Regions from separate parts of the Clostridium gasigenes genome, predicted to be linked through region 2. Evidence: a T-box and tRNA genes for the amino acid it is inferred to sense, from the RefSeq annotation. Region 2 holds a T-box; the other regions hold tRNA genes.
What was found. The T-box of region 2 lies ahead of alaS (alanine--tRNA ligase). A T-box ahead of a tRNA ligase gene usually reads a tRNA of that ligase, here a tRNA-Ala.

Region 1 (5,389 bases), 1.6 Mb from region 2:
GAGTACCACGAGACACGTGAAACCTTGTGGGAAGCAGGGAGGACCACCTCCCAAGGCTAAATACTACCTGATGACCGATAGTGAAGAAGTACCGTGAGGGAAAGGTGAAAAGAACCCCGGGAGGGGAGTGAAATAGAACCTGAAACCATATGCCTACAACCGATCAAAGCCCCATACGAGGGTGATGATGTGCTTTTTGTAGAACGAGCCAACGAGTTACGGTATGTAGCAAGGTTAAGTACTTAAGGTACGGAGCCGAAGGGAAACCAAGTCTTAATAGGGCGACTAGTTGCATGCCGTAGACCCGAAACCGAGTGACCTATCCATGGCCAGGTTGAAGCGGGGGTAAAACCCCGTGGAGGACCGAACCACGTTGCTGTTGAAAAAGCATGGGATGAGCTGTGGATAGCGGAGAAATTCCAATCGAACTCGGAGATAGCTGGTTCTCCTCGAAATAGCTTTAGGGCTAGCGTCGGATATGAGTAATGGAGGTAGAGCACTGAATGGGCTAGGGGGCGTATCGCTTACTGAACCTTATCAAACTCCGAATGCCATATACTATTAGTCCGGCAGTCAGACTATGAATGATAAGATCCATGGTCGAAAGGGAAAAAGCCCAGATCGTCAGCTAAGGTCCCAAAGTGTAAGTTAAGTGGAAAAGGATGTGGGATTTCAAAGACAACTAGGATGTTGGCTCAGAAGCAGCCATTCATTGAAAGAGTGCGTAATAGCTCACTAGTCAAGAGATCCTGCGCCGAAAATGTCCGGGGCTCAAACTTACCACCGAAGCTACGGGCTTGTATTTAATACGAGCGGTAGAGGAGCGTCGTAATCGGGCTGAAGTCGTACCGTAAGGAGCGGTGGACTGATTACGAGTGAGAATGTTGGCATTAGTAGCGAGATGTAAGTGAGAATCTTACAGGTCGAAAACCTAAGGTTTCCTGGGGAAGGCTCGTCCGCCCAGGGTTAGTCGGGACCTAAGCCGAGGCCGAAAGGCGTAGGCGATGGACAATTGGTTGATATTCCAATACCACTACAATCGTTATTATCGATGGTGTGACGGAGAAGGATAGGATGTGCTAGCGAATGGAAATGCTAGTCTAAGCGTTTAGGGAGTTAAGGTAGGCAAATCCGCTTTAACAATTCTGAGGCGTAATGGGGAAGGCCTTTTAGGCTGAAGTATCTGATTCCATGCTTCCAAGAAAAGCATCTAGAAAGAGAAGTAGTGCCCGTACCGCAAACCGACACAGGTAGGTGAGGAGAGAATCCTAAGACCATCGGAAGAATTGCAGTTAAGGAACTAGGCAAATTAACCCCGTAACTTCGGGAGAAGGGGTGCCTGCGAGAGCAGGCCGCAGAGAATAGGCTCAAGCAACTGTTTAACAAAAACACAGGTCTCTGCTAAAGCGTAAGCTGATGTATAGGGGCTGACTCCTGCCCGGTGCTGGAAGGTTAAGGGGAATGCTTAGCGCAAGCGAAGGTGTGAACTTAAGCCCCAGTAAACGGCGGCCGTAACTATAACGGTCCTAAGGTAGCGAAATTCCTTGTCAGGTAAGTTCTGACCCGCACGAATGGAGTAATGACTTGAGCACTGTCTCAACTGCAAATCCGGCGAAGTTGTAGTGCGAGTGAAGATGCTCGCTACCCGCGATTGGACGGAAAGACCCCGTAGAGCTTTACTGTAGCTTAGCATTGAATTTCGGTATTGTCTGTACAGGATAGGTGGGAGACTGGGAAGCTAGGGCGTTAGCCTTGGTGGAGTCATCCTTGGGATACCACCCTGACAGTACTGAGGTTCTAACTGGACGCCATGAAACTGGTGACAGGACATTGTTAGGTGGGCAGTTTGACTGGGGCGGTCGCCTCCTAAAAAGTAACGGAGGCGCTCAAAGGTTCCCTCAGAACGGTCGGAAATCGTTCGAAGAGTGCAAAGGCAGAAGGGAGCCTGACTGCGACACCTACAAGTGGAGCAGGGACGAAAGTCGGACTTAGTGATCCGGTGGTACCTCGTGGGAGGGCCATCGCTCAACGGATAAAAGCTACCTCGGGGATAACAGGCTGATCTCCCCCAAGAGTCCACATCGACGGGGAGGTTTGGCACCTCGATGTCGGCTCGTCGCATCCTGGGGCTGTAGTAGGTCCCAAGGGTTGGGCTGTTCGCCCATTAAAGCGGCACGCGAGCTGGGTTCAGAACGTCGTGAGACAGTTCGGTCCCTATCCGTCGCGGGCGTAGGAAATTTGAGAGGAGCTGTCCTTAGTACGAGAGGACCGGGATGGACCGACCTATGGTGCACCAGTTGTTCCGCCAGGAGCATCGCTGGGTAGCTAAGTCGGGACGGGATAAACGCTGAAAGCATCTAAGCGTGAAGCCTCCCTCAAGATGAGATTTCCCATAGCATAAGCTAGTAAGACCCCTTGAAGAACACGAGGTTGATAGGTCAGAGGTGTAAGTATGGCAACATATTTAGCTGACTGATACTAATAGGTCGAGGGCTTGACCAATTTACAATAATTCATGTGCAATTTTCAGAGAACAAAACTCTGATAAAATTAAATATAAGAGACTAAATCTATGATTTAGGATCTAAACCATCTGGTGATGATGGCGTAGAGGAAACACTCCTTTCCATTCCGAACAGGAAAGTTAAGCTCTACAGCGCTAATGGTACTGCACGGGCAGCTGTGTGGGAGAGTAGGACGTCGCCAGGTTAATATTAATGGATCTTTAGCTCAGTTGGTTAGAGCAACCGGCTCATAACCGGTCGGTCTGGGGTTCGAGTCCCTGAAGGTCCACCATATGGGGGTATAGCTCAGTTGGGAGAGCACCTGCCTTGCACGCAGGGGGTCGCAGGTTCGACTCCTGTTACCTCCACCATAATAAAAAAAGCTACGAATTATTTCGTAGCTTTTTTGTTATATAAAATATAAGTATAACAATAATTGATAATGAAAATATATAGTGTTATTATTTAAATAGAATATAATGAAAAGGTGAAGAAAAATGAAATTTTATCGTATTAAACAGTTTATATGGGGAATAGAATCCTCTTTTAAAAAGATAGACTATAGTTATATAGAAACTTATTTAAATAACAATGAAATTATGATGTTTAATAAGCTTAAAAAGAGTGATAAACATCATTGCATAAGAGTCTGTAAAGATTCAGTAATGCTATTAAAAAATAATAATATTAAAATGGATGAATACAGAGTAGGAAAAATAGCTCTTTTGCATGATATAGGAAAAAGTAAATATCATATAAATTTAATAGAGAAGTCCTTAATAGTATTATTAGATAAGTTTACTAAAGGGAATTTAAAGAAGTATGATAATATAAAACAAATAAATATCTACTATAATCATCCTAAAATAGGATATGAGATGCTTAAAACACGTAATTATGATAAAGAATTGTTAGAGGTAGTTAGATATCATCATAATAAGAAGAAATTCAAAAAAAATAAAATAATAGATATAATCAGTATTTGTGATAATAAAAATTAGATATTATTAGGTAGGTGAATTAAAATATGAAGTCTATAGATAGAAGAGAATCAATTGTAAAATTGTTGAGGAAGAATAATAAGGCTATAAAAGGAATAGATTTAGCTAATAGATTTGGAGTTACTAGGCAAATAATAGTTAAAGATATAGCTATATTAAGGGCAAAAGGAAGTAATATAATAGCAACACCAGAAGGATATATATATAACATTGATATAAATAGAGTGAAATCTATTATAGCTGTAAATCATAGTATAGATAATATGATAGAAGAGCTACAAGTAGTTGTTAAGTATGGTGGTATAATAGAAAACGTTATTGTTGAACATCCTTTGTATGGTGAAATAATAGGTAATATGATGATAAAAAATTTAAATGACCTAAATAAATTTGAAGAATCATTTAAGAATATAGATGCTAAGCCTTTATCTGAATTAACTAATGGCATTCACTTACATACTATTTCAGCGGATACTGAAGAAGATATTGAGGCTATAAAGAAAGAATTAGAAGAAAAGGGATTTGCTTTATAATTTATTAGTAAACTAATAATAAAGATACTTAATTAATATAGGAGGGAGTATGGTTTATGGATTATGATGTTTTAATATTAGGTGGCGGTATAATTGGCTGTGCTGTAGCTTATGAATTATCTAAATATAATTTTAATATAGCGCTTATAGAGAAGGACTATGATATAGCAGATGATATATCATTTGTAAATACGTCTATTGTTTATGATGGATCAGAGACATCAGACAATATAATGGCTGGTCTTGAGTATATAGGCAACTCATTATTAGAAGAGACCTGTCAAAAATTCAAATTACCATTTAAGAAAATTGGTGCATTAAGGGTTGTAAATGATGATAATGGTGTAAAAAAACTTGAGGAAATGTATAATAGAGCTAAAGATAGAGGAATAGATGGTGTCTATTTAGTTGATGATAAAGATATATATGATATTGAACCAAATATAAACAATAATGTTAAGAAGGGTTTATATTCTGAAAATGTAGCTATTATAGCACCATATGATTTAGCTATTGCATATGCAGAGGTAGCTTCTGATAATGGAGTTAATTTTAGGCTAGAAGAAGAGGTTATAAGTATTCAAAATATAGCTAAAGGATTCATAGTGAATACAAGTAAAAATAAATTTAGATGTAAAGTTGTTATAAATACTACACCAAATGAAATATATATTAAGGAAAATGGCATAGTTGAAGAAAAGGAAACTTATGAAAATGAAGATGAATTTAAAAATATGAGTTATTTACTTGTAGATAATAATTATAATAATAAATTAAGTAAAATAGTTATAGAAACTTTTGATAAAAATACTTTTGTTTTAAGCTCTCCAACAATTACAGATGGATCTTTAATTGGTATAAAAAGTGTAAATAAAACAAGTTTAGATGATAATTTAGATTATGCTAATAACTTATTAAATGATTTAAAGAAAAGTAACATAAATAATTTATTTAGAGAAAGCTATGATAAGGATTCTATGCTAATTGATGATAGTGAAATAGATAAGGGATATATAAGAGTAACAGGAACTCATTATGGAAAAATAACAATTGCGCCTGCAATAGCTAAAATGTTATGCGATACCTTATCTAGTAATTTAAATTGTACATTAAAAAAGAATTTTATTGATAAAAGAAGAGAATTTTATAGGTTTAGAGAAATGAATAAGAAAGAAATCAATGAAATAATAGATCTTGATAATAGGTATGGAAAGATTATTTGTTCTTGCAATACTGTTTCCGAGGGAGAAATAGTTGATTGCATAAGAAGACCTTTAGGTGCGAGAACTGTAGAAGGTGTAAAGAGAAGAACAGCAGCTGGATTTGGGAGCTGTCAAGGATCTTATTGTAA
Region 2 (14,191 bases):
CCATCTAAGGTTCGTATCCGAATTCTTCTAATTTATTCATAAAATCAACATCATTGTTTGTAAAGTAATGTCTATTGCCCCCATCTTTTGGAAGCACATAGAATAAATAATCTGTTTTTTCAGGCTTTAAAGCTCCTAAAATAGATGGTATCCCAGGATTTGAAATCGGACCTACCGGTAACCCATCAATTATATATGTATTGTAAGGTGATTCAATCTCTAAATTTTCATACGAAAGACCTTTTACATGATACCCCATAGCATATATAACTGTGGCATCTATTTTAAGTTTCATATTTATATTAAGTCTGTTATATATAACAGATGCAATTACAGCTCTTTCCTCATTAACTATTGCTTCTTTTTCAATCATAGATGCAATAGTTATCACCTTTTCAACATCTTCATTTGCAACTTTAATATTTGCTTCTTTTAAAGTACTTTGCCAAACATCTTCAAATCTTTCTAACATTTTAGATATTATTTCTTCAGGACTTGACTGTTTAGAAAATTTATATGTATCAGGAAATAAAAATCCTTCTAAATCATATCTCTTTATTTTACTTTGCTTAATATATGACGGAAGTGGATATGCTACTACTGCCTTAATAAATTCATCTTTAGCACACATTCCATTTATTTCAAGTTTATTTGCTATTTCATCAATAGTAGAACCTTCCTGAATAGTAATATCAATAACATCAACTGCTAATCCATTATTAAGAGTATTAATTATATCCTTAACACTCATATCATTATGTAAATTATATTCACCAGGTTTAACATCTACTACTGTATTTGTAACCTTAATATATGTTTTTATAATTCCTAGGCCATTAATTTGATTATTTTCTTGCAATTTATTTAATAAACTATAAAAACTGTCTCCAGTTTTTACATTTATTATTATATCTTTATCACTTTTTAAAGGATGTTTTAGGGATTTGTTAAAAAAAATAAAAGAAACTGTTATCAAAATCACTATAAACATAATAATTACTATTTTCTTATTTTTTAAAATGTTCATAAAAACCCCCTGTATATAAAAGTAAATAGCCTTATTAATAGGCTATTTACTTTATTATAATACTTTTTAATTCAATTTTAAAGAATTTTCTTCTTATTTTTTACCTTTACTTGTAAGTCTTCTTCTTTCAGAACTGTCTAAGAATCTTTTTCTCATTCTTACTGTCTTTGGAGTAACTTCTACTAATTCATCGCTATTGATAAATTCTAGTGATTGCTCTAAAGTCATTATTGTTGGTGGGCTTAATTTCAATGCATCATCTGCACCTGAAGATCTTGTATTTGTAAGCTTTTTAGCTCTACAGATATTTATATCCATATCTTCTGATCTAGCACATTCTCCAACTATCATACCTTGATATACTGGAACTCCAGCTGGTATGAATAATGTTCCTCTTTCTTGAGCGTTATATAAACCGTAAGCTATAGCGTCTCCTGTTTCAAATGAAACTATTGAACCTCTACTTCTTTCTGGCATTTCACCCTTATGCTTATCATAACCATGGAATACATGGTTCATTATACCATTACCCTTAGTATCTGTCATAAATTCACTTCTGAATCCAATAAGTCCTCTAGCTGGGATAACGAATTCTAATCTAGTATATCCATTAACTGCTGAAGTCATATTAACCATTTCACCTTTTCTAGGTCCTAGCTTTTCCATTATAGGTCCCATAAATGCTTCTGGAACATCTATTGTTAAGTACTCCATAGGCTCTAATTTCTTTCCGTTTTCTATTTTGAAGATAACGTTAGGTTTAGATACTTGAAGTTCAAATCCTTCTCTTCTCATTGTTTCAATAAGAATTGATAAATGAAGTTCTCCTCTTCCTGAAACTTCGAAACAATCTGGAGTAATTTCATTAACTCTTAAACTTACGTTTATTTCTAATTCCTTAAGTAATCTATCTCTTAAATGTCTTGAAGTAACATAAGCTCCTTCTTTACCAGCAAATGGTGAATCATTAACCATAAAGTTCATGTTTAATGTTGGCTCATCAATATCTATAAATGGAAGTGCTTCTGGACTTAATACATCTGCTATAGTTTCACCAATATTAGCATCTATAACTCCACTTATTGCAATTATATCACCAAGTCCAGCTTCTTCAGCTTCAACTCTGTTTGTTCCAATATATGTAAACACATTAGATACTTTATAAGTTCCTACTGTTCCATCTTTTTTAACTAAAGCTACTTGTTGATTTTTCTTAACTTTTCCTCTATGAACTTTACCTACTGCAATTTTACCTACATATTCATTTGAATCTAAAGTAGTAACCAACATTTGGAAAGGTCCATCCATGTAACCTTCTGGTGCTTTTACATATTTAAGTACAGTTTCAAATAAAGGTAGCATATCAACATTAGTATCTTCTACTTCATATCTAGCATAACCTTCTCTAGCTGATGCGTAGATTGTTTGGAAATCTAATTGTTCATCTTCTGCACCTAACTCTAAGAATAATTCAAATACTTCGTCAATTACTTCTACCGGTCTAGCATTTGGCTTATCAATTTTATTTATTACAACTATAGGTTTTAATCCAAGTTCTAAAGCTTTCTTTAAAACAAACTTTGTTTGAGGCATTGGACCTTCATATGAATCAACTACAAGTAAAACTGAGTCAACCATCTTAAGTACACGTTCAACTTCTCCACCAAAATCAGCATGTCCTGGAGTATCTACTATATTAATTTTTATACCGTTATATAAAAGTGATGTATTTTTTGAAAGTATTGTAATTCCTCTTTCTTTTTCTAAATCGTTAGAGTCCATTACTCTTTCTTCTACTTTTTCATTTTCTCTTGCTTTATTAGTTTGTTGTAATAGCGCATCAACCAAAGTAGTCTTACCGTGATCAACGTGGGCTATTATTGCTATATTCCTTATATCATTTCTAGTTATTAATTCCATTTATGTGCCTCCAATAATTTGTATTTATTATAATGTGAACCTATAATAATTTGTTACTTATCATAATGTAAACCTATAACTCATTTTTTCCAAAATAAAATTGGATACAGTCGTATCCAATTTTTTTTGACTTATTACCTTATTCATTTTAATGTTATTTTTACTACTTGTCAACCTATGTCTTATATTTCCATTATAATCGGCAAAATCATAGGTCTTCTCTTAGTTTTTTCATATAAGAAACTTCTAAGTTCATCTCTTATTCTTGATTTAAGTGTTGCCCAGTCTTTAATATTCTTTTCTTCGCAATTTAACAATACTTTTCTTACGACTTCTTTTGCATCATCCATCAAGCCTTCAGACTCTCTAACATACACAAAACCTCTTGAAATTATATCTGGACCTGCAACTACTGAATTATTTTCTCTAGATAAAGTAACAACAACTGTTACTATTCCATCTTGCGATAAATATTTTCTATCTCGAAGTACAATATTCCCAACATCCCCAACACCAAGACCATCAACAAAGATTTGTCCTGAAATTACTGATCCATTTTTCTTTATTGCGCTTCTATTAGCTTCAATTATGTCACCATTTTCCATTATAATTAAATTTTCTTTTGGCAACCCTAAAGACATAGCTAGTTCTCCATGTTGCTTTAAGTGTCTGTATTCACCATGAACTGGAATGAAATATCTTGGCTTAACTAATGCTTGCATTAACTTAAGCTCTTCTTGACAAGCATGCCCTGATACATGAATATCAGCTAATGATTTATAAATAACTTCTGCGCCTTGTTTAAATAGTTGATTTATAACCTTAGAAACTAATTTTTCATTTCCTGGAATAGGTGTTGCAGAAATAATAACTGTATCACCCTTTACAATGCTTATTTTTCTATGATCACAAGCTGCCATTCTTGATAATGCCGCCATTGGTTCACCTTGGCTACCAGTAGTAATTATGACTACCTTATCATTTGGATATTTATTAATTTGATCTATACCAATAAGCATTTCCTCTTCGATCTCTAAATATCCAAGTTCAATAGCAACTTGAACTATATTTTCCATACTTCTCCCAGAAACAGCTACTTTTTTACCGTACAGTCTTGATGATTCTATTATTTGTTGTATTCTATGAATATTAGAAGCAAATGTAGCTACTATTATTCTACCTTCAACCTTTGCAAAAATACGATTAAAACTTTCTCCTACTACTTTTTCTGACATTGTATATCCTGGTTTTTCAACATTAGTTGAATCTGCAAGTAATGCAAGAACGCCCTTCTTTCCAAGTTCTGCGAACCTGGCAAAATCAGTTTGTTGTCCGTCTATAGGTGTATAATCGATTTTAAAATCTCCTGTATGAAGTACAACTCCTAGTGGGGTATGAACTGCTATTGCTACTGAGTCTGCAATAGAGTGATTTGTTTTTATAAATTCTACTGAAACAGAATTTAATTTAATAACATCTCTTGGCTTAACTATAATAAGTTCTGTTGTACTTAATAGTCCATGCTCTTTAAGCTTCGTTTCTAATATACCAAGAGTTAATCTTGTTCCATAGACAGGTACATTTAATTGTTTTAAAACATATGGTAATGCACCAATATGATCTTCATGTCCGTGAGTTAAAAATATCCCTGTTACTTTTTCCTTATTGTTTAAAAGATAATTAATATCTGGGATAACTATATCTATACCAAACATGTCTTCATCTGGGAATTTCAATCCACAATCTATAACAACTATATCATTTTTATACTCTATTGCTGTTATATTTTTTCCTATTTCGTTAAGTCCACCTAAAGGAATAATCCTAACCTTTGCTTTTTCGTTTTTCATATTTACCCTCCTTTTCATAAAATATATATTCAAAAGTATGTTACCTATTTTAAAAATGTAAAAAACAGTTAAGTATTTTTACATATCAATAAAGATAATACCTTTATTACTTATTTAGTTTCACTTTGACATTTTTCACAAAGTCCAAAAAATCTAACACTATGATCTAAAATTTTAAACTCATACGATTTTTCTATTACTGCTTCAATTTCATCTAACAAATCGTCTTGAACTTCTATAACAGCCTTACACTTATTGCATATTAAATGATGATGTCTATGAGTTTCATCTTTATGAACTATTTCATATCTGCTACATCCATCATTTAAATCTAGTTTACATATTACACCTAACTCTTCTAATAACAATATAGTTCTATAAACTGTTGCCAAACCAATTTCTGGACAATTCTTTTTAACTTCATCATATATTTCTTCAGCCGTTAAATGTTCTCCTTCTTTTTCAATAATTGTATCTACTATAGCTCTTCTTTGAGGAGTTAGCTTATAGCCTTTTTGTCTTAAATCTTCTTTTAATACATTCATATCAATAGTCATTATTTCTTCCATAAACAACACCTCTTTCATAAATTCCTTCTTTAGATAGGAACTTTGAAAAATAATGTGCTAGAAACTGTATCTATTATTTTTAAAAAAATTCCTTTTAATTAAGTTATTTTTAAAAATAACTAATCAAGATACATATCACCGCAACTATTTTTCAATACCTAATCTATAACTACGCTATCATAAGCTTCTTGCACTAACGCTAATTCTTCTTCATCATCTATAGGCACTAATAAATCTTCTCCATCTTCATCAATATCTACTTTTAATGCAATTACGTCATCTTCATCAAATCCATCCTCATAAACTATAACATATTCATTAGTTTCCTTAGTTTCAGGATTTTTTATATCCAGAAATTCAACAACGTTAAATTTTACTGCATTACCCTCTTCATCAAATAATTCTATTACGTCTAATTTTTTATCCATAATTATCTCTCCTTTTTTAATTCTATATTTTATATATTAATGTTGTCAATAATATTTTTCAATTAATAATTATAATTAAGTAATTTTATTTTTCTTACTTAAACTTATTCTATCTAAATATCCTTGCAATATAAATATTGCTGCAATTTTATCTACAATCTTCTTTCTTTTACCTCTAGATAAATCTGCTTCAAGCATAGATTTATGTGCCGCTACTGTTGTTAATCTTTCGTCCCAAGTTACTACCTCTATTCCTGTAGCCTCTTTAATTACCTCACATAACCCAAGCATTCGTTCACCTGATTCTCCAATAGTACCATTCATATTTTTAGGTAATCCTACAACTATGGTTTCAACAGAATATTCAACACATAACTTTTTAATTGCTTCTATGTCCGTATCTTTTTTTATTCTTCTTATTGTAGTTACTCCTTGAGCTGTGTACCCTAAAGGATCACTTACCGCAACTCCAATAGTTTTACTTCCCACATCCAATCCTAGTATTCTCATACTTAACTCCTTAAAAAATAAGAGTGCCCGAAAATAATACGGGCACTCTCTTTATTTCACTTCTAAATAAGATCTCATAACTTCTTCAAGAATTTCATCTCTTTCGAGTTTTCTCAGTAAAGCTCTTGCTCCGTTGTAACTTGTAACGTAAGAAGGATCACCTGAAATAAGATATCCAACTAATTGATTAATAGGATTATACCCTTTTTCCTTTAGCGCATTGTAAACATCATTCAAAATTGATTTTGTTAAATCCTCTTTATCAATGTTCAAATTGAATTGCATGGTATGATCTAAATTATTATTCATAATAATGCTGCTAATTGCAGCTTCACCCCCTACTAATTTTATTTATAATATTTTCATAAAATCTATATTTACGATTATTATCTTCTATACTTTATTAATATTTATTTAAATATATTATACATTATAAAAGTTTAATTGTACACTATTTTACTAACTTTTCAACAATATCAAAAGTTGTTTCAACTGCCTTGGTAACATTTTCAGGGTTTTTCCCACCAGCTTGTGCCATATCTGGTCTTCCACCTCCGCCGCCACCAACAATAGCTGCTACATCTTTAATTATTTTTCCACAATGAACTCCACTTTCTACTGCATCTTTTGTTGCCATAGCTATTAAGTTAACTTTATCATTAACATTACTTACTAAAACAACTACTCCACTTTCCATTTTATTTCTAATCTTATCTGCTAAATCTCTTAATGCATTTCCATCAACATCTTTTAAAGCATATGATATAACTTTAACTCCTTTAATTATCTTAGCAGAATTTAATATATCTCCTTCTGCTCCTGAAGTTATTTTATTTTTAAGTTCTAATATTTCTTTTTCTTTTTCCTTGATCTCTGTACTTTGAGAAACTATTTTCTTTAAAATATCTTTTTCAGTACATTTCAAAACATTACAAGCCTCTTTTAACGTCTTTTCTTTCTCTTCCATGTATTTCATAGCATTTAAAGCTGTTACTGCTTCTATCCTTCTCATTCCCGCTGCAACTCCAGATTCTCCAACTATTTTAAATAATCCAATTTCCCCAGCGTTCTTTACATGAGTTCCTCCACAAAGTTCCTTTGAAAACTCTCCAATACTAACAACTCTAACTTTATCTCCATATTTATCATCAAACAATGCCATAGCTCCACTATTTTTAGCTTCTTCTATAGTCATTAGATTTGTATTTACTCCAAACACTCCCATAATTTTTCTATTTACTAAAGTTTCAACCCTTTCTAATTCTTCTTCAGTTAATCCTTTAAAATGAGCAAAATCAAATCTTAATCTTTCATCATCCACATATGAACCTGCTTGATTTACATGTTTTCCAACAACTTCTTTTAACGCTTCATGTAACATATGAGTAGCTGTATGATTTTTACAAATATTCAATCTTCTATCTATTTCTACTTTCAACGATACTTTTTGATCTTTTTTAATATTTCCAGATTTAACTTCTACATAGTGAATAATTTTCCCACCTACATTTTTCTTTGTGTTATAAACATAAGCTTCCCCACTCTCACTAATAATTATACCTCTGTCACCTACTTGACCACCCATCTCTGCATAAAATGTAGTAGAATCAGTTACAATATAGCCTTTTTCACCTTTTACTAATTCGTTTTTCATTTCCTTGTCATCAGCTAAAGCTACTACTTTTGCTTCTATTTCTGTTTCAAAATATCCTACAAATTCAGTATTAATTGAAGCATCTATTTTATTTATAGGATTTTCATCACTACCCATATATGATGATTCCCCTCTTGCACTTCTTGCTCTTTGTCTTTGATTGTTCATTTCTAAAATAAAGGCTTCTTTATCAACTGATATCCCCTTTTCTTCTAAAATCTCTTCTGTTAACTCAATAGGGAATCCATAAGTATCATATAATTTAAAGGCTTTTTCGCCCTTCAGCACTGTTTCCTTTAAAGCTTCTAGTTCAACTATATAACCAGCTAATATATTCATACCTGCATCTATAGTTTCATTAAACCTTTCTTCTTCTAATGAAATTATCTTTTCAATGTATTCTTTATCTTCTTTTAGTTTTGGATAAGCTTCCCCATAATTTTCAACAACTGAATCAACTATATCTTTTAAAAACAATCCCTTTATTCCAAGGACTCTACCATGTCTTGCAGCTCTTCTTAAAAGTCTTCTAAGCACATAGCCTCTACCTTCATTGCTTGGCTGAACACCATCAGATATTAGCATAGTTACACTTTTAACGTGATCTGTAATTATTCTAAGAGATATATCTTTTATTGCATCATCACCATAATTAATAGCAGATAATTCAGATACTTTTTTAACTATATTTTTAACAGTATCAATTTCAAATATATTATTAACACCTTGCATTATTGTAGCTATTCTTTCAAGTCCCATTCCTGTATCTATATTAGGCTTTGCAAGTTTATTGTAGTTACCCTCTTCATCTTTATCAAATTGAGTAAATACCAAGTTCCAGAACTCAACAACTCTATCTTCATCACTAGCTTTAAGGAACTCCTCTATAGTTGTTATAGATCCATTTCCTCTATCAAAGTGAATTTCTGTACAAGGTCCACAAGGTCCAACACCAATTTCCCAGAAATTATCTTCCTTACCTAATCTAAATATTCTCTTTGGATCTACGTCTGTTTTACTGCACCAAATATCAAAAGCTTCATCATCTTCTAAATAAATAGTTACATATAACTTATCTTTAGGCACTGCAAGTGTTTCAGTGATAAATTCCCATGCCCATGAGATTATTTCTTCTTTAAAATAATCTCCAAAAGAGAAGTTTCCAAGCATTTCAAAGAAAGTACCATGTCTTGAAGTTTTCCCTACATTTTCTATATCACCAGTTCTAATACATTTTTGACAAGTAGTTATTCTTTTTCTTGGCGGAGTTTGAACACCTGTAAAATATGGCTTTAGAGGTGCCATACCTGCATTTATCAATAGTAAACCTTTATCGTTTTTTGGCACTAAAGGAAAACTTTCTAATTTTAAGTGATCCTTCTCTTCAAAGAACTTTAAATAAGTATCTCTCAGCTCGTTTGCTCCCATGTATTTCATTATTGTTACCTCCGTTATTACATTTTTTTTATTTTTAGGTATAAAAAAAGTCCTCATCCCTATAAAAAGGGACGAAAACTATATTCCGCGGTACCACCCTAATTATGCACTTTTTTTTAAAATGCATCACTTAGAAAATTATAGCTCAAAGATAGCTTCAATATTATAAGATAGAAGCTTACACCATATACTTCCTCTCTGAAATTCTTATTAAATATTTACTTATTCTTATCATAGCTTACATATTTTTTTAAAAGAACTCCTTTTCATATACCTTCTAAGGAGTAAGTTCCACTGATACAACCCATAGATTTATAGTGTTACTTAATTGAAAGTATAATTTATTTATTAAAATATGTCAATTAAATTTAGACAGTTTCAAAAAAATATCTATTGAAAATTCTAAAACAAATAATAATTTGCATCTTCATAAATCACCTTAATAATTACACCAATGGGAACCGCTAATATCATTCCAACTAATCCCCCAAACATTTCTCCAATTAAAAGCAAAATTATAATTATAATAGGATGCATATTGGTACTATCCCCTGTAATTTTAGGTGATAATATATTACCCTCTAATTGTTGCAATATAAACATTACTATTATTGTCCAAATTGCTTTTGATGGCGAATCTATTAGAGCCACAAAAACCGCTGGAACACCTCCAATTATAGGACCAAAATAGGGTATTATATTAAAAACTCCATTTAATATAGCTAAAACCAAAGCAAACTTAACCCCTACTAACATTAATATAATAAATGTTAATACTCCTATTATAAGCGATAAAACCAATTGACTTATTATGTACCTTGAGAGTATTTTATCAATATTTGATAGTATTTTTTTAGCTACTATTCTTTTTCGAGTTGGTAATATTAATAATATTTTATTGTATATTAGTTCACCATCTACTAAAAAATAATAGGTTACAATTGGAATTATTGCGCAGGAAATAATATTTTCCGAAGCACTAATTATATTTTCAAGAAAATTATTTGAAAATCCACCTAAAAAAATATTTATTTTTTCATTAATTTGCATATATAAACTGTTGAAAATAGGTAAATCATCAATTTTTAATTTCCTAGCTATATCCTTTATATATAACTCTATGTTATCCATCATAGCTCCAAAATTTGAAGACTCTTTTATTATTGCTGGAATCATTAAATATAATAACATAACTGTAATTACTACTATAGCTACTATTATAATAATTGAAGAAGTCCTCTTTTTTAAATTAAATTTTTCACTCACATTATTACTTATTGGCTTTAACCCATAGGCAAATATAAAAGATATTAGTAATATGTCTACCAAAGTTTTTACTGGTGCAATCTTTATATATATTAAAGGTACTAATATAATCACTACTACTATTAAAATTTTATTAATTATTTTTTTATGCTTGCTTAAGCTTATCATATTCGCGTATATTATGTGGTAATGTTTGTAATCTTATAGCATCATTTCCACTATACAAAATAAAATCTTCACCTAATATACATTGCTTTAATAGTAGTATTTCTTTACCCTTTAACATTTTATCAAAAATCCCCGAGCTCATAATAATACCCTTTATAGATAAATCCTTTTTCTCTATAATTAAATCTTCAAGAACTCCTCTCATAGTATTGTTATTATCCATAATATCCATGTCTTTAATTTCCTTAAATGATAATCCATTATAATGAGTCATAGTGTTAACTATGACTACTTCATTTATTGAAATTATTTCTTTTTTATCTATATAGTTTTTCTTTGAAAACAAGGAAAAGTTAGAAATGAAGAATCCAATTACCTGTCCTTTATAAAAATCAATAGCTATATCATCTATAACTCCTAAATATTTCCCTTTTATATCATATACTTTTATTAAATAGAAATCCCTAGTTTTTAACATACTACTATCCCTCTCTTTCTATCACCTAGCCTTAGTATTATTAAAACTAGTTTCTCCTTTTAAATCAAAAAAAATTCTCGTAATAGTTAATTACGAGAATTTTTATTTTAATCTAAGGGATCTAAAAAAACAACTAGTCAGATTATGGTTTGTTTTTGTTTAGATCCCTAATATAGAAATTAAAGAATTTCTTCTATTACTCCTCCACCAACTACAATGTTTCCATCATAGAAAACAACTGATTGACCTTTAGTTATAGCTCTTTGTTTTTCCTCAAAGCTTACCTTAACCTTTCCGTTATTTAATGGTGAAATTGTAGCCTTTGCAGCTTTTCCTGAATATCTAACTTTAGCTTCAACAACTAAGTCACCTTCAAGGTTATCAAAAGTTATAAAATTAACATCTGTTGCTACTAAATCAGTTTTAAATATATCTTCTTCTTTACCAATAACAACTTCGTTAGTTCTTGGATTTATATCAGTTACAAAAACAGGTCTTCCAAGAGCTAATCCTAGCCCTTTTCTTTGTCCTATTGTATAGTAAACTATACCCTTATGTTCTCCAAATATATTTCCATTTTTATCAACAAAATTACCTGTTTTTACTTCGCCAGGTCTAACTTTCAATATATAATTACCATGATCATTATCTGGAATAAAACATATTTCTTCACTATCTTTTTTATTATGAACTGCAAGCCCTATTTCTTTAGCAATTTCTCTAATTCTATCCTTAGTATAATCTCCACAAGGCATTAGAGTATGTGCTAATTGATCTTGAGTAAAGTTATATAAGGCATATGTTTGATCTTTCTTATCATCATCTGCACGAATCAAGATATGTCTACCATCTCTTTCTTCTATTTTTGCATAATGTCCTGTAGATACATATTCTGCACCTATAGATCTAGCCTTAGTTAAAAGTTCATCAAATTTTAAGTACTTGTTACAAGCTATACATGGGTTTGGTGTTTTACCTTCTATATATTCTTGTACAAAATAATCTATAACCTTTTCTTTAAAACTATCTACAAAATTTAAAACATAAAAAGGTATATCTAATTTATCAGCTACTCGTCTTGCATCTTCAACTGAAGAAAGTGAACAACAACCACCTTCTCTTTCTACATAGTCATCGTCTTCTTTCCAATTCTTCATAGTAATACCTATAACATCGTATCCTTGCTCTTTTAAAAGGTATGCAGCAACTGAGCTATCCACTCCACCGCTCATACCTATAACTACCTTCTTCTTCACTAAGTCACCTACTCTTCATCATTTCCATGAACGTGATCATGGATATCATCGTGTTCTTCAAAATCCCAAAGTTCTAATCCTGTTCTGTTTCTATAGTCATTTATAGCCTTATGAATTGCTTCTTCTGCTAAAACTGAACAATGCATTTTAACTGCTGGAAGTCCTTCAAGAGCTTCCGCAACTGCTTTATTTGATAATGTCCATGCTTCTTCTATACTTTTCCCCATTATTAACTCTGTAGCCATTGATGATGAAGCTATCGCTGATCCACATCCAAAAGTTTTGAATTTAACATCTTTAATAATATTATCTTCAACCTTTAAATATATTTTCATTATGTCTCCACACTTAGCGTTCCCTACTTCGCCTATACCATTAGCATCCTCTATTTCTCCAACATTTCTTGGATTTCTAAAATGATCCATTACCTTTTCTGTATATATCATAATTATTTTTCCCCTTTCTTTAAATGATCTTCCCATAAAGGTGACATATTTCTTAATCTTTGTATTATAGGTGGTAAAACTTCTATTACATAATCTACATCTTCCTCGGTTGTTCCATCTCCCATTGTTAATCTTAACGATCCATGAGCTCTTTCATGCGGCAACCCTATAGCAAGCAATACATGTGACGGATCTAAAGACCCTGATGTGCAAGCACTTCCGCTTGATGCACATACCCCTTCAAAGTCTAATGATAACAATATTGATTCACCTTCTATAAATTCAAACCCTATATTTGCATTACCAGGTAATCTTTGTTCTCCTGCTGGTCCATTTAAGTTTGAATATGGAATAGTTAATAATCCCTTTATTAACCTATCTCTTAGCTCTGTCATTCTTTTAGCATGTTCATCTAAATTTTCTACCGCAAGCCCAATAGCTTTTCCAAGGCCTACAATTGATGCAATATTTTCAGTTCCTGCTCTTCTTCCTCTTTCTTGTCCCCCACCGTGAATTAAGTTATCAATTTTAATCCCTCTTTTTATGTATAAAACACCAATACCTTTTGGTCCATATATTTTATGGGCTGCAAGTGATAGTAAACTGATATTTAATTCTTTTACATCAACTGGAATGTTTCCAATTGCTTGAACTGCATCTGTATGGAAAAAAACCTTTCTTTCTCTGCATATAGTTCCAATTTCTTTTATAGGTTGAATTGTACCTATTTCATTATTTGCAAACATTATTGATACTAATATTGTTTTATCAGTAATTGCATTTTCTAATTCTTTTAGATTTATAAATCCATCTTCATCCACATCTAAGTAAGTAACTTCAAAACCATTTTTTTCTAGGTATTCACAAGTATGAAGCACCGCATGATGTTCCACTTTACTTGTAATTATATGATTCCCTTTATTTTTATGAGCATAAGCTATTCCTTTTATCGCCCAATTGTCTGATTCTGAACCTCCACCTGTAAAGTAAATTTCGTTTGTTTCACAGTTTAAAGCTTTAGCAATATTCCCTCTGGCTTCATCAATTGCGCGACTTGTCTCTCTTGATAAATCGTAGAATGATGACGGATTTCCGAATTTTTCTGTAAAATAGGGCATCATTTCATTTAAAACCTCAGGTTTTACATATGTAGTTGCAGCATAGTCCATATATACTGTTTTC
Region 3 (10,750 bases), 1.8 Mb from region 2:
TTTCAATTTTTCATTAGTCATACTAATCCCCCTCTTAACTTAAAGTATATTACACTAATAATATATAGTAATTATACCAACCATTTACTACTTCTTATTATATTATACTTTATAAAATTAAAAAAAGACTCGTGAAGTTGTATTTATATTTAATAAATTAATCCTCTTCAAAAAATAACCATCCTAATTTTTCTCTATTCTCTACTCTTTATTAGCATTAATATAATAGGCACCGTCATTTTTTAACCCTTCATTTACTATTTCAAAATTATTACCCTTTAATATTGAGGTTATTGTATTTAGATCTTCTTTTTTACTTTGTTCTAATGTAATGGTAAAAGTATCTTTACTATCTACAACACCCATATAGTCAAATATATTACTATATTCTCTAACCCCTAAATCTCCCTTTATATCCATTTTATAATTTGGCATATGCAACCTCCTATATGATAAGCGCTAAACCCTTAGCCTTATATATATTTTGTTCAGGTAATAATTATTTATACATATATTATTTTTATATACTCCCGTTCTTACTCTTTACTTATTTAACTCAAAATTTACTTTTTCTCTTATTATATATAATGGTCTACCGTTGCTTTCATCAAATATTTTTCCTATATATGTTCCTAAAACACTCATAGCTACAAGTATTATTCCTGCAATTAAACTAATATAACTTGATAAGTAAAATATCACACTAACTCTATTCCCAAACATAGTATTGCAAATTGCATATATTATTTGAATAAAGAATATAGTAACAAATAATAAACCAATTCCGCCTATTATTTTTATTGGTTTATTTGAAAATGATACTATTCCATCTTCAGCTAACTTAAGCATTTTCTTTAAAGGATATTTTGTTTCTCCAGCAAATCTTTCTGCTCTAACAAATTCTACATAAGTTTGATTAAACCCAATCCACGAAACCATCCCTCTTACAAACCTATTTTTTTCAGGCATACTATTAAATACATCTACAGCTTTTCTATCCATTAATCTATAATCACCAGTATCCTTTGGTATCTCTATATCAGACATTACATTTAATATTTTATAGAAATATTTAGCTGTTAATACCTTAAAGAAAGTTTCTCCTTCCCTTTTCTTTCTCTTAGCGTATACAACTTCATATCCATTTTCCCACTTATCTATCATATTTACTATAAGCTCTGGTGGATCTTGAAGATCTGCATCAATAATAATTACTGCATCTCCATGTGCTTCTTTAATTCCAGCTGTGACTGCTATTTGATGACCAAAGTTTCTTGCAAAATCTATTATTTTAATTCTATTATCTTCTTTTGCAAGTTCCTTTAACATTTTTAAAGTTCTGTCTTTACTTCCATCATTAACAAAAATTAATTCGTAATTATATTTAACATTATTCATTACTTCTGATAATCTTCTATAACATTCCCCTACAACTTTTTCTTCGTAATACATTGGTACTACTACCGATATAAGTTTCCCCATACAATCACCTTCACTCTAATTATTTGTTTTACTAAAACTTATGTCTAATAATACTTTGACTTTTAAATACATACCTTACGTCTTAATCATTTTCTTTATTTATTAAATGTCCACACTTTATTACCTATAAAATTAATTATAGTTGTTAATCCTAAAGATGCGCCTTGTGCTATAACCTCATTTATCCCTATCTTTTGCGCTAATAAAATTAATATGCAATTATTTATAAACATTGTTCCTATATTTACTACTATAAACTTACAAGCAGTAGCTATATCTTTACTATTACTTTTAAATACCCATCTATTATTCCAAAAATAGCTATTCACTATTCCACAAATATATCCGATTGTATTAGCCACAATTATGTCTATACCCACAAATCTTAATACATTAAATATCCCAATAGTTATTGCAGTATTTAACACCCCTACTAATCCAAACTTTATAAATTTCTCCATGATTCTATCCTTTCTATCTAAACTTAAAGATTTTTAAAAAATATTTACTGATAATATGATATATTTTCTTTCAAATCTCTTAAATTTAATTCCCTAATCTTCAATTTCTATTATATTTAAAATAATTATTCTTAATTATCTTTTCTCCAATATCATAAGCTTTTAACAAGTTGTTTTTCTCTTCTTCATCTTTGCACTGGCCTTTTATTATATTTCCCTTAATTACAGTTGCATCTCTATTTGTATTAACTAAAACTCTACCCATAGAAGTTTTTTTATAATTAAAATCCTCTACCCCTAATAAATATAAAACAGTTGGCATAATATCAACTTGTCCTCCGTGCTTATTAAACGCTTGCTTATGACCATTTTTCGAATATATTATTAAAGGTATTTCTTTAGTGTATTCTTTCCACCAATTACCTTCATAACATAAATCTTTAATATCATCATTATAATATTTATGTACACCTCCATGGTCTCCATAAATAACCACTATTGTATCATCAAGTAACCCATCTTTATCTAACCTGTCTATAAACATACCAATTTGTCTATCAGTATAACTAATACTCTCGAAATATCCACCTAAGTAACTTTTATCTATTTTTTTAGGTAAATTTAATACCCTATATTCATCATCTATATTAAATGGTCCATGACTAGTTAACGTAGAAGAATGAAGATAAAATGGCTCATTTATTTTATCAATCTTATAAGCTAATTGATTTAAAAAACTTTTATCTGATAATCCATACCCAACATATTCATCATAAAAATAATCATCGTCATCCCAAATTTCACTAGCGCCAAATCCATTTCTATGAAGTTCTAACCAATTAAACTCTCCAGGTTCTAAAGGATGAGTAGATATAGTTTTATATCCTTGATTATTCAAAACCCTCTGTAATGAATTAGGATAAACTACTTCACCATAATTTAAAGCTGTAATATCCCCGCCCAAAGGAAATATAGATGTATTAACCATATAATCACAATCTATACTATTACCTGCATTATTTTGCTCATATATATTATTAAAATACAAGCCTTCTTTAATTAACTTATTTAAAATAGGAGTTATCTCTTTACCATTGGTCTTTTTATTTATAACAAAATTTTCTAGAGACTCTATTTGCAGAAAAATAACATTCTTACCTTTAAACATACCCTTATACTCATTATCAGGTAAGTTCTCATTATTACTTACTAGCCAATCATCTATTTCCTTCATATCTTCAGCTTTAGGATTATGAAATACCCTCTTCAAAGTTCTTATAGCCTCATATCCATGATATCCTATTGGACCTGGTGCTCTAATTGACATCAGAGTTGTCCAACTTTGATCAAACATTTTTCTATCCCACCCTGCTAAGCTTAATACATCTAAGGATATAAATGAAATAAATATGCCTAGTATAGCCATTATAAATGTTACACTAAATTTAATTAAATTTCTTTTTTCATTATTTATTATTTTACATACTAATATCCATACTATTATTAAAATTATATCTATAACAAATAGTATATCAGATGATTTAAATATAAATATATCTCCCTTCATTGGATTAAATGTTCCTGGAAAGAAAATGTTTTTTAAACCTAGTAAATCCATATTCATTCTATAATATCCTAGATCCATAACTAACAAAATACTATAAAAGATGTTTAATAAATTATAATATATAATTTGCTTATTATAAGAAAGTAAATATCCGAAAGAAAAAACAAGAATAATATACATCAAATGTACCAAACTTAACTTTATACTTATATTGTCTATTATTAACTTATCAGCTTTTCTCTCTTCTAATATAGTTAAAAATACAGTAGTCTTTATTAACATATCTATAACAATTACAAATCTAAATATAGATATCCAGTTACTCCTTATCTTATCCTTAGCATTACAATATATGAATTTTAACAAATCAAACTTCATTATCTAACGCACCTTTCACATTATACCGATTTTATACTTTTATATTTACATCCTATAAAATCAATTCCCTTTGATATACTCCAATACACAGAAATTAAAATAATTACATCAGTTATGAAGTTGAATAGAAATAATTGTTTTGTAGTATCAGCTTCTCCATTACCTACAAAAGGCATAGGGAATTGTAGTGCTGCTATAAATATTAGAAGCCAAATTATATATATCTTATTTCTAATTTCATTATTACCTTTATTCTTAACATATTTATAAATTGAAACCGAAAAAATCATAGTATAAATTAATATAACAAACCTAATATTTTTAGGAAATTTATTTTCTCTAAATTTAGACCATATTGTAAATTTATCAAATTCTCTTATAGATTCTTCACTATAGCTTCTTGAATATTTACCTAAACCTGTCCCTGTTATAAATGCATGGTTTGCAGTATATTTCATTCCTTCTATAAGTCTTATTGGATGCGTTAAATAAAACTTAGCTAACTTTCCATTTGACATCTTTCTATAGAATTCATTTTCAGTTATTTCTGTTTTAGGTGCATATTTAACATATTCATCTGGATTTAAATAAGCATGTTTACCAGCTTCAACATACATATCTGAATTTAATCCTAAATCTATTAAATCTTGCTTTGGATCATTTGAACCATTAAGCACTCCATAAAACACAGAATTATATTGAGTATCTTTACTCATCTCTTTATTTTTCATAGTTATTCTCATAGGATATATTAATATTATAACTAAGAAAACTGATAAACACACAAGATTAACTTTACTTATAACCCTTCTATTATCCAATAATACTTTAACTAACATAAATATTATCATAGGCACGGCTGTTATTATTTGCATTTTAGATCCTACAAATAAAAATGCTGCAATAAATATAAATACTATTCTACCTATTATCTTATTATCATCTTTAAGTGTATATTTTTTATAAACATAAGAACTATATGCCGCGATAAATAACATAAGTGTACTAATCATCATAGGCTCACCATATAGACTGTTAAACCATATTAAATAATTTCCATCTAAAAAAACGAACAAACTTAATAAGCTTAAAATTCCAAACTTTAATCTGCTTTTTATGTTCATACTTTTCATTATTATATATAATGCTGAAACATATATAATAACGTAAATTACAGCTAAATATTGAGTTTTAAATACATCTTCTCCAATAGACCTACAAATAAGTGATATAAAATATATTATATATCCAATAGTACTACTTTCAAATTTAATAAATCCATTATCTTTAATAGAGTAATCTGTTACTGTATATTCGTTAAATCTTTTAAAATCTAGATTTATAATATCTTCATTGATTAATCCTATCCCACCCTCTGACATAACTCTTTGAAAATCTCCTTGATCAGCAACCCCTGGTTGTGGATATGAAAACAATACATACTTTATTATTATTAATGCTAAAATCAAAAATAATATTCTTTGGTAAAATAAATTTCTTTTTTTTAACCTCATTAATCTAATTTCCTTTCTAACTAATATTAAAATAATAATTAATCCATATGCATGAAACCTTAATAGACTTCAAATAAATAACTAATCAAATTCTGGTCTATTTTGTATTATAGTTCTTCTCCTATAACAAAATATCTTCAAAATCTTTAACTTGTTATTTTCTATCAGCTCACTTAGTTATTATTTTTTACATAATTTGAATATTTTCATTTGTATATCTTCATAGTGTGTATTTATAATCAAAATGTATTTTCCATTACAATTATACCATAATTTTCAATAATATTAATATTTGCTTTATTTTTATTCTATCCAATTTCTATATTAATAATCTTTTTAAAAATAACAAGTCGATATGATAGTCTATTTAATACTATTTTTAATCTTAACATAAACCCTAATTTATTCTTCCATTCTTTTGCCTTATGATGATAATTAACTAATAAACTGGAAATACTATTAATATATATCATAGTAAATTTATAAAATTATTGATATCGTCATGGAGGTCTTTGAATGTATATATTATTATTAATTATTTTGTTTTTTTTATTAATAAATATAATCTTAGTCTCTACTGTAGTTGTTCTAGAAAAAAAAAGACCTGAAAAAACACTTGCCTGGATTCTAGTATTAATTTTTCTTCCTCCCATAGGCCTACTTTTATATATTTTTTTAGGTCGAAGTTGGAAAATAAATAAACTAGATAAAACCATTTCCTTTAGTTTAAAAGAGTTATTATATCCATTAAAGTTTTCTCATAAGTTAAATAAATATGGATCTTTAATGGAACTATTAGCAGCAAATTCTTATTCTCCGGTGTTCACTAATAATAGCATTAAAGTTCTAAATGGAGGTAGTGAAAAATTTGATGCCTTAAAGAAAGAATTGCTTAAAGCAACTAATCATATACATTTAGAATATTATATTGTAAAAGACGATGTTATCGGTAACGAAATAAAGGATATTCTAATAAAAAAATCTCTTGAAGGTATAACCGTTAGATTTATAATAGACCGAATTGGTTCTTCTAAGTTAAGTCATCGATACGTTAAAGAGTTAAAATCTGCTGGTGTCGAAGTAGTTTTCTATAGCCACTTTTTAGCTCCATTCCTAAGAATTATAAACACTCAAATTAACTATAGAAATCATCGTAAGATTATAGTTATAGATGGTGAAGTTGGGTTTTTAGGTGGTATTAATATTGGCGATGAGTATTTAGGCAAGGGTGAACTTGGCAATTGGAGAGATTGCCATTTTATGATTAAAGGTGATTTTGTACTTGGTCTTCAATCAGTGTTTCTTGATGACTATTCAATTGTAAAAAAAAGTTGCAATGAAGATTATAATATTCCAAGTAATATTGAAAATTATTTCAAGACAGCTACCTCTATAGGTTCGACTGTTATGCAACTTACAAAAAGTGGCCCAGACTCCGAATATCCTTCAATAATGCAAAGCATAATTAAGATGATCAGTATGGCAAAAACAGAAGTAAATATTATTACGCCATACTTTATTCCGCCAGAAGCACTTGTTGATACTCTTAGAATAGCTATACTAAGCGGCATTACTGTAAAAATAATATATCCTAAAAAAGCAGATCACTTTATGGTAAATAGAGCTTCACTTACCTACATAGCAGAATTAGTTAGATGTGGCGCAAAAGTATATTTATATTCTAATAAAGGTTTTATTCATTCAAAAATACTTACTGTAGATAATGAGATTTGCACTGTAGGTACTGCTAACATGGATATCAGAAGTTTTGAATTGAATTATGAAATAAATACAGTAATATATGATAAATATGTTACTGAGGATTTAAACAACATTTTTTTACAAGATCTTAAAAATTGCACTGATTTTAATCTAGATACCTTCGATAAAAGTTCACTAATAGATAGATTTATTAATGGTCTATGTAGATTATTTTCATCTATATTATAGCCTAAACCAATATTATCCTAATATAAGCGTCGTTAAAAAAAGAGAATTTTTCTAACCACTATTACAGTGATTAGAAAAATTGCCCTCTTTTTATATAGATATTATTATTTTTTTAAGACTCCTTATTTGACTTAACATTTTCATATATCCATGTTAAAATCATAGCTATACATCCACCAGATATATCTATTATCACGTCTTTAAATGCCATTGCTCTACCTGGTATAAAGTATTGATGAATTTCATCTGAACCTGCATATAATAAAACCCCTAATAAAGTATATAATTTAGCATTTCTTTTACCCATATACAAACAATTTACTCTATATAAAAGCAAAAATAGAATTAGATATTCAGTGAAATGTGATGCTTTTCTTATTATAAAAGTTGCTAGCTCTCCAAAATACGAATCTAATCTTATACCTAAAAACTCAAATATTTTTATTACCAAATCACTTTGATTACTTGATACCTCACCCGTTTGATTGGACATAAAGAATATTATTCCCATCCATACTAATAACATTACCCATGATATCACTTTGTTTTTTCTGATCATATCTATTCTCCTTAAGTTTTAAAGCATCCTCAAAAATAATAGACTTTACTTTGATATATATTTTATTACAAACAAATAAATTTAATACACTAGTAGTAGTGCTATTCTGTATTAAATAAACAAATCATGAAATAAAATAAACTCTCATATTTACTATTATATTTTTAAAGATGTCTAAATTAAATAATATATTAATCTCCTTAAAAATTATACACTATTTAATTTTAACTTGTATAGATATTAATCACGATCTATTAAATATCTATTAATATAAGCTAAAGATTGCTCTAACATTCCTTGTCCTCTCTCTATATCTTGTACCTTAACTTCTAAGTTACACATCCTTTGTTCTACTAGGTGTAATGTATCTTTTATATCATTTAATAATTTCCCTTCATATGATACTTGTGCTCCATCAGGATCTATATATACTTTTTCAGGAACCGCACCACATTCAGTACATGTTGCATAAACACCATCTCTATCTGTATCTTTAAATACTTTAAACGTATCATTATTACATTTAGAACAATTTGACAACATTATGAAATCATAATAACTTATATCATATTTATTTTCACTCTTACATTGGTCACACGTTAATACTATTTCATTATTATCAGTTACTATATGGAATCTACTACCACTGCATCCCTCTTTTTCACATACAACAGTTCTTATCATATAAGCTCACCTCTCTCTTACTCAATTAATAACATAAATATATGCCTCATATCTTAATATGTTTATTTTATTAAATATATGCTATATTCTTATTAATTATCCTTCTATACCTATTTCTATAATTGCTAATATATAACCCTTCTTAGTATTTTCTATGCCTAAAATATCTTTTTTAAAATAACTAGTAATATTCTAGTCTATTTTCTTTTTAGCTCTATAAATGTAAAGGGCATAAATACATATATGTATTTATGCCCTAATAATAACTTTCTTATAATTATTCAACCTATCTTAAACATTTTATCTCTTCTTCTACTTCTTTTATTAATTCGTCTATCTTATTTATATTCTTTCCTGCTAATAGCAATTCCCTTTTCTCTAATTTTAGTTCTATTATCCTTTGTTCTAACCCAGATTTATTGCCCACAAAAAACACTCCCCATTTCAAAGTTTGTTTTGTTTGATTTTATATTCATTAAGTACCTTACTAGTTTATGAATGAAAACCAGTTTTGTTAAAAATAATCTTATTCTCTATTTAAACCTTTACTATATATTATTAATTATAATATATATAATTAATAATTGATAACTAAATTTTTAGAGTTTTTACTCTCTTTTTCGACAGTTACAATAATATCTAAATTAAAGCAAAAAAAGTTACGATATAAATCGTAACTTTTAATATGGTGGAGGTAACAGGAATCGAACCTGCGACCCCCTGCGTGCAAGGCAGGTGCTCTCCCAACTGAGCTATACCCCCATATGGTGGACCTTCAGGGACTCGAACCCCAGACCGACCGGTTATGAGCCGGTTGCTCTAACCAACTGAGCTAAAGATCCTAGTTTTGACCTGGCGACGTCCTACTCTCCCACACAGCTGCCCGTGCAGTACCATTAGCGCTGTAGAGCTTAACTTTCCTGTTCGGAATGGAAAGGAGTGTTTCCTCTACGCCATCATCACCAGATTACTTATTAAGTATAACTGTTTTAAACTTATTTGTCAACAGTTATTTTAAGATTCTAAATATTAATTTAGTCTCTTATATTTTTTTATCAGAGTTTTGTTCTCTGAAAATTGCACATGAATTATTGTAAATTGGTCAAGCCCTCGACCTATTAGTATCAGTCAGCTAAATATGTTGCCATACTTACACCTCTGACCTATCAACCTCGTGTTCTTCAAGGGGTCTTACTAGCTTATGCTATGGGAAATCTCATCTTGAGGGAGGCTTCACGCTTAGATGCTTTCAGCGTTTATCCCGTCCCGACTTAGCTACCCAGCGATGCTCCTGGCGGAACAACTGGTGCACCATAGGTCGGTCCATCCCGGTCCTCTCGTACTAAGGACAGCTCCTCTCAAATTTCCTACGCCCGCGACGGATAGGGACCGAACTGTCTCACGACGTTCTGAACCCAGCTCGCGTGCCGCTTTAATGGGCGAACAGCCCAACCCTTGGGACCTACTACAGCCCCAGGATGCGACGAGCCGACATCGAGGTGCCAAACCTCCCCGTCGATGTGGACTCTTGGGGGAGATCAGCCTGTTATCCCCGAGGTAGCTTTTATCCGTTGAGCGATGGCCCTCCCACGAGGTACCACCGGATCACTAAGTCCGACTTTCGTCCCTGCTCCACTTGTAGGTGTCGCAGTCAGGCTCCCTTCTGCCTTTGCACTCTTCGAACGATTTCCGACCGTTCTGAGGGAACCTTTGAGCGCCTCCGTTACTTTTTAGGAGGCGACCGCCCCAGTCAAACTGCCCACCTAACAATGTCCTGTCACCAGTTTCATGGCGTCCAGTTAGAACCTCAGTACTGTCAGGGTGGTATCCCAAGGATGACTCCACCAAGGCTAACGCCCTAGCTTCCCAGTCTCCCACCTATCCTGTACAGACAATACCGAAATTCAATGCTAAGCTACAGTAAAGCTCTACGGGGTCTTTCCGTCCAATCGCGGGTAGCGAGCATCTTCACTCGCACTACAACTTCGCCGGATTTGCAGTTGAGACAGTGCTCAAGTCATTACTCCATTCGTGCGGGTCAGAACTTACCTGACAAGGAATTTCGCTACCTTAGGACCGTTATAGTTACGGCCGCCGTTTACTGGGGCTTAAGTTCACACCTTCGCTTGCGCTAAGCATTCCCCTTAACCTTCCA

Region 1: it encodes a tRNA-Ala, which carries the amino acid that the T-box ahead of alaS (alanine--tRNA ligase) is inferred to sense. The anticodon was not compared.
Region 3: it encodes a tRNA-Ala, which carries the amino acid that the T-box ahead of alaS (alanine--tRNA ligase) is inferred to sense. The anticodon was not compared.

The regions. Positions count from the first base shown of each region.
Region 1 covers NZ_CP071376.1:1,237,047-1,242,435, reverse strand. Annotated here, with positions in the region: rRNA gene J1C67_RS06065 (23S ribosomal RNA) at 1-2,502, shown strand, start outside; rRNA gene rrf (5S ribosomal RNA) at 2,593-2,709, shown strand; tRNA gene J1C67_RS06055 (tRNA-Ile) at 2,720-2,796, shown strand; tRNA gene J1C67_RS06050 (tRNA-Ala) at 2,800-2,875, shown strand; gene J1C67_RS06045 (HDIG domain-containing metalloprotein) at 3,002-3,505, shown strand; gene J1C67_RS06040 (transcription repressor NadR) at 3,532-4,038, shown strand; gene J1C67_RS06035 (NAD(P)/FAD-dependent oxidoreductase) at 4,095-5,389, shown strand, end outside.
Region 2 covers NZ_CP071376.1:3,749,638-3,763,828, forward strand. Annotated here, with positions in the region: gene mltG (endolytic transglycosylase MltG) at 5-1,027, opposite strand; gene typA (translational GTPase TypA) at 1,121-2,947, opposite strand; gene J1C67_RS17570 (ribonuclease J) at 3,130-4,797, opposite strand; gene J1C67_RS17575 (Fur family transcriptional regulator) at 4,908-5,366, opposite strand; gene J1C67_RS17580 (DUF1292 domain-containing protein) at 5,525-5,794, opposite strand; gene ruvX (Holliday junction resolvase RuvX) at 5,870-6,304, opposite strand; gene J1C67_RS17590 (IreB family regulatory phosphoprotein) at 6,356-6,613, opposite strand; gene alaS (alanine--tRNA ligase) at 6,756-9,395, opposite strand; T-box leader at 9,460-9,639, opposite strand; gene J1C67_RS17600 (AI-2E family transporter) at 9,798-10,829, opposite strand; gene J1C67_RS17605 (PRC-barrel domain-containing protein) at 10,807-11,307, opposite strand; gene mnmA (tRNA 2-thiouridine(34) synthase MnmA) at 11,487-12,563, opposite strand; gene nifU (Fe-S cluster assembly scaffold protein NifU) at 12,572-13,009, opposite strand; gene nifS (cysteine desulfurase NifS) at 13,012-14,191, opposite strand, start outside.
Region 3 covers NZ_CP071376.1:1,465,242-1,475,991, reverse strand. Annotated here, with positions in the region: gene J1C67_RS07130 (hypothetical protein) at 202-435, opposite strand; gene J1C67_RS07125 (glycosyltransferase family 2 protein) at 544-1,482, opposite strand; gene J1C67_RS07120 (GtrA family protein) at 1,578-1,943, opposite strand; gene J1C67_RS07115 (LTA synthase family protein) at 2,044-3,888, opposite strand; gene wsfD (glycan biosynthesis hexose transferase WsfD) at 3,909-5,402, opposite strand; gene cls (cardiolipin synthase) at 5,919-7,352, shown strand; gene J1C67_RS07100 (VanZ family protein) at 7,465-7,911, opposite strand; gene J1C67_RS07095 (hypothetical protein) at 8,152-8,595, opposite strand; gene J1C67_RS07090 (hypothetical protein) at 8,882-9,022, opposite strand; tRNA gene J1C67_RS07085 (tRNA-Ala) at 9,282-9,357, opposite strand; tRNA gene J1C67_RS07080 (tRNA-Ile) at 9,361-9,437, opposite strand; rRNA gene rrf (5S ribosomal RNA) at 9,446-9,562, opposite strand; rRNA gene J1C67_RS07070 (23S ribosomal RNA) at 9,694-10,750, opposite strand, start outside.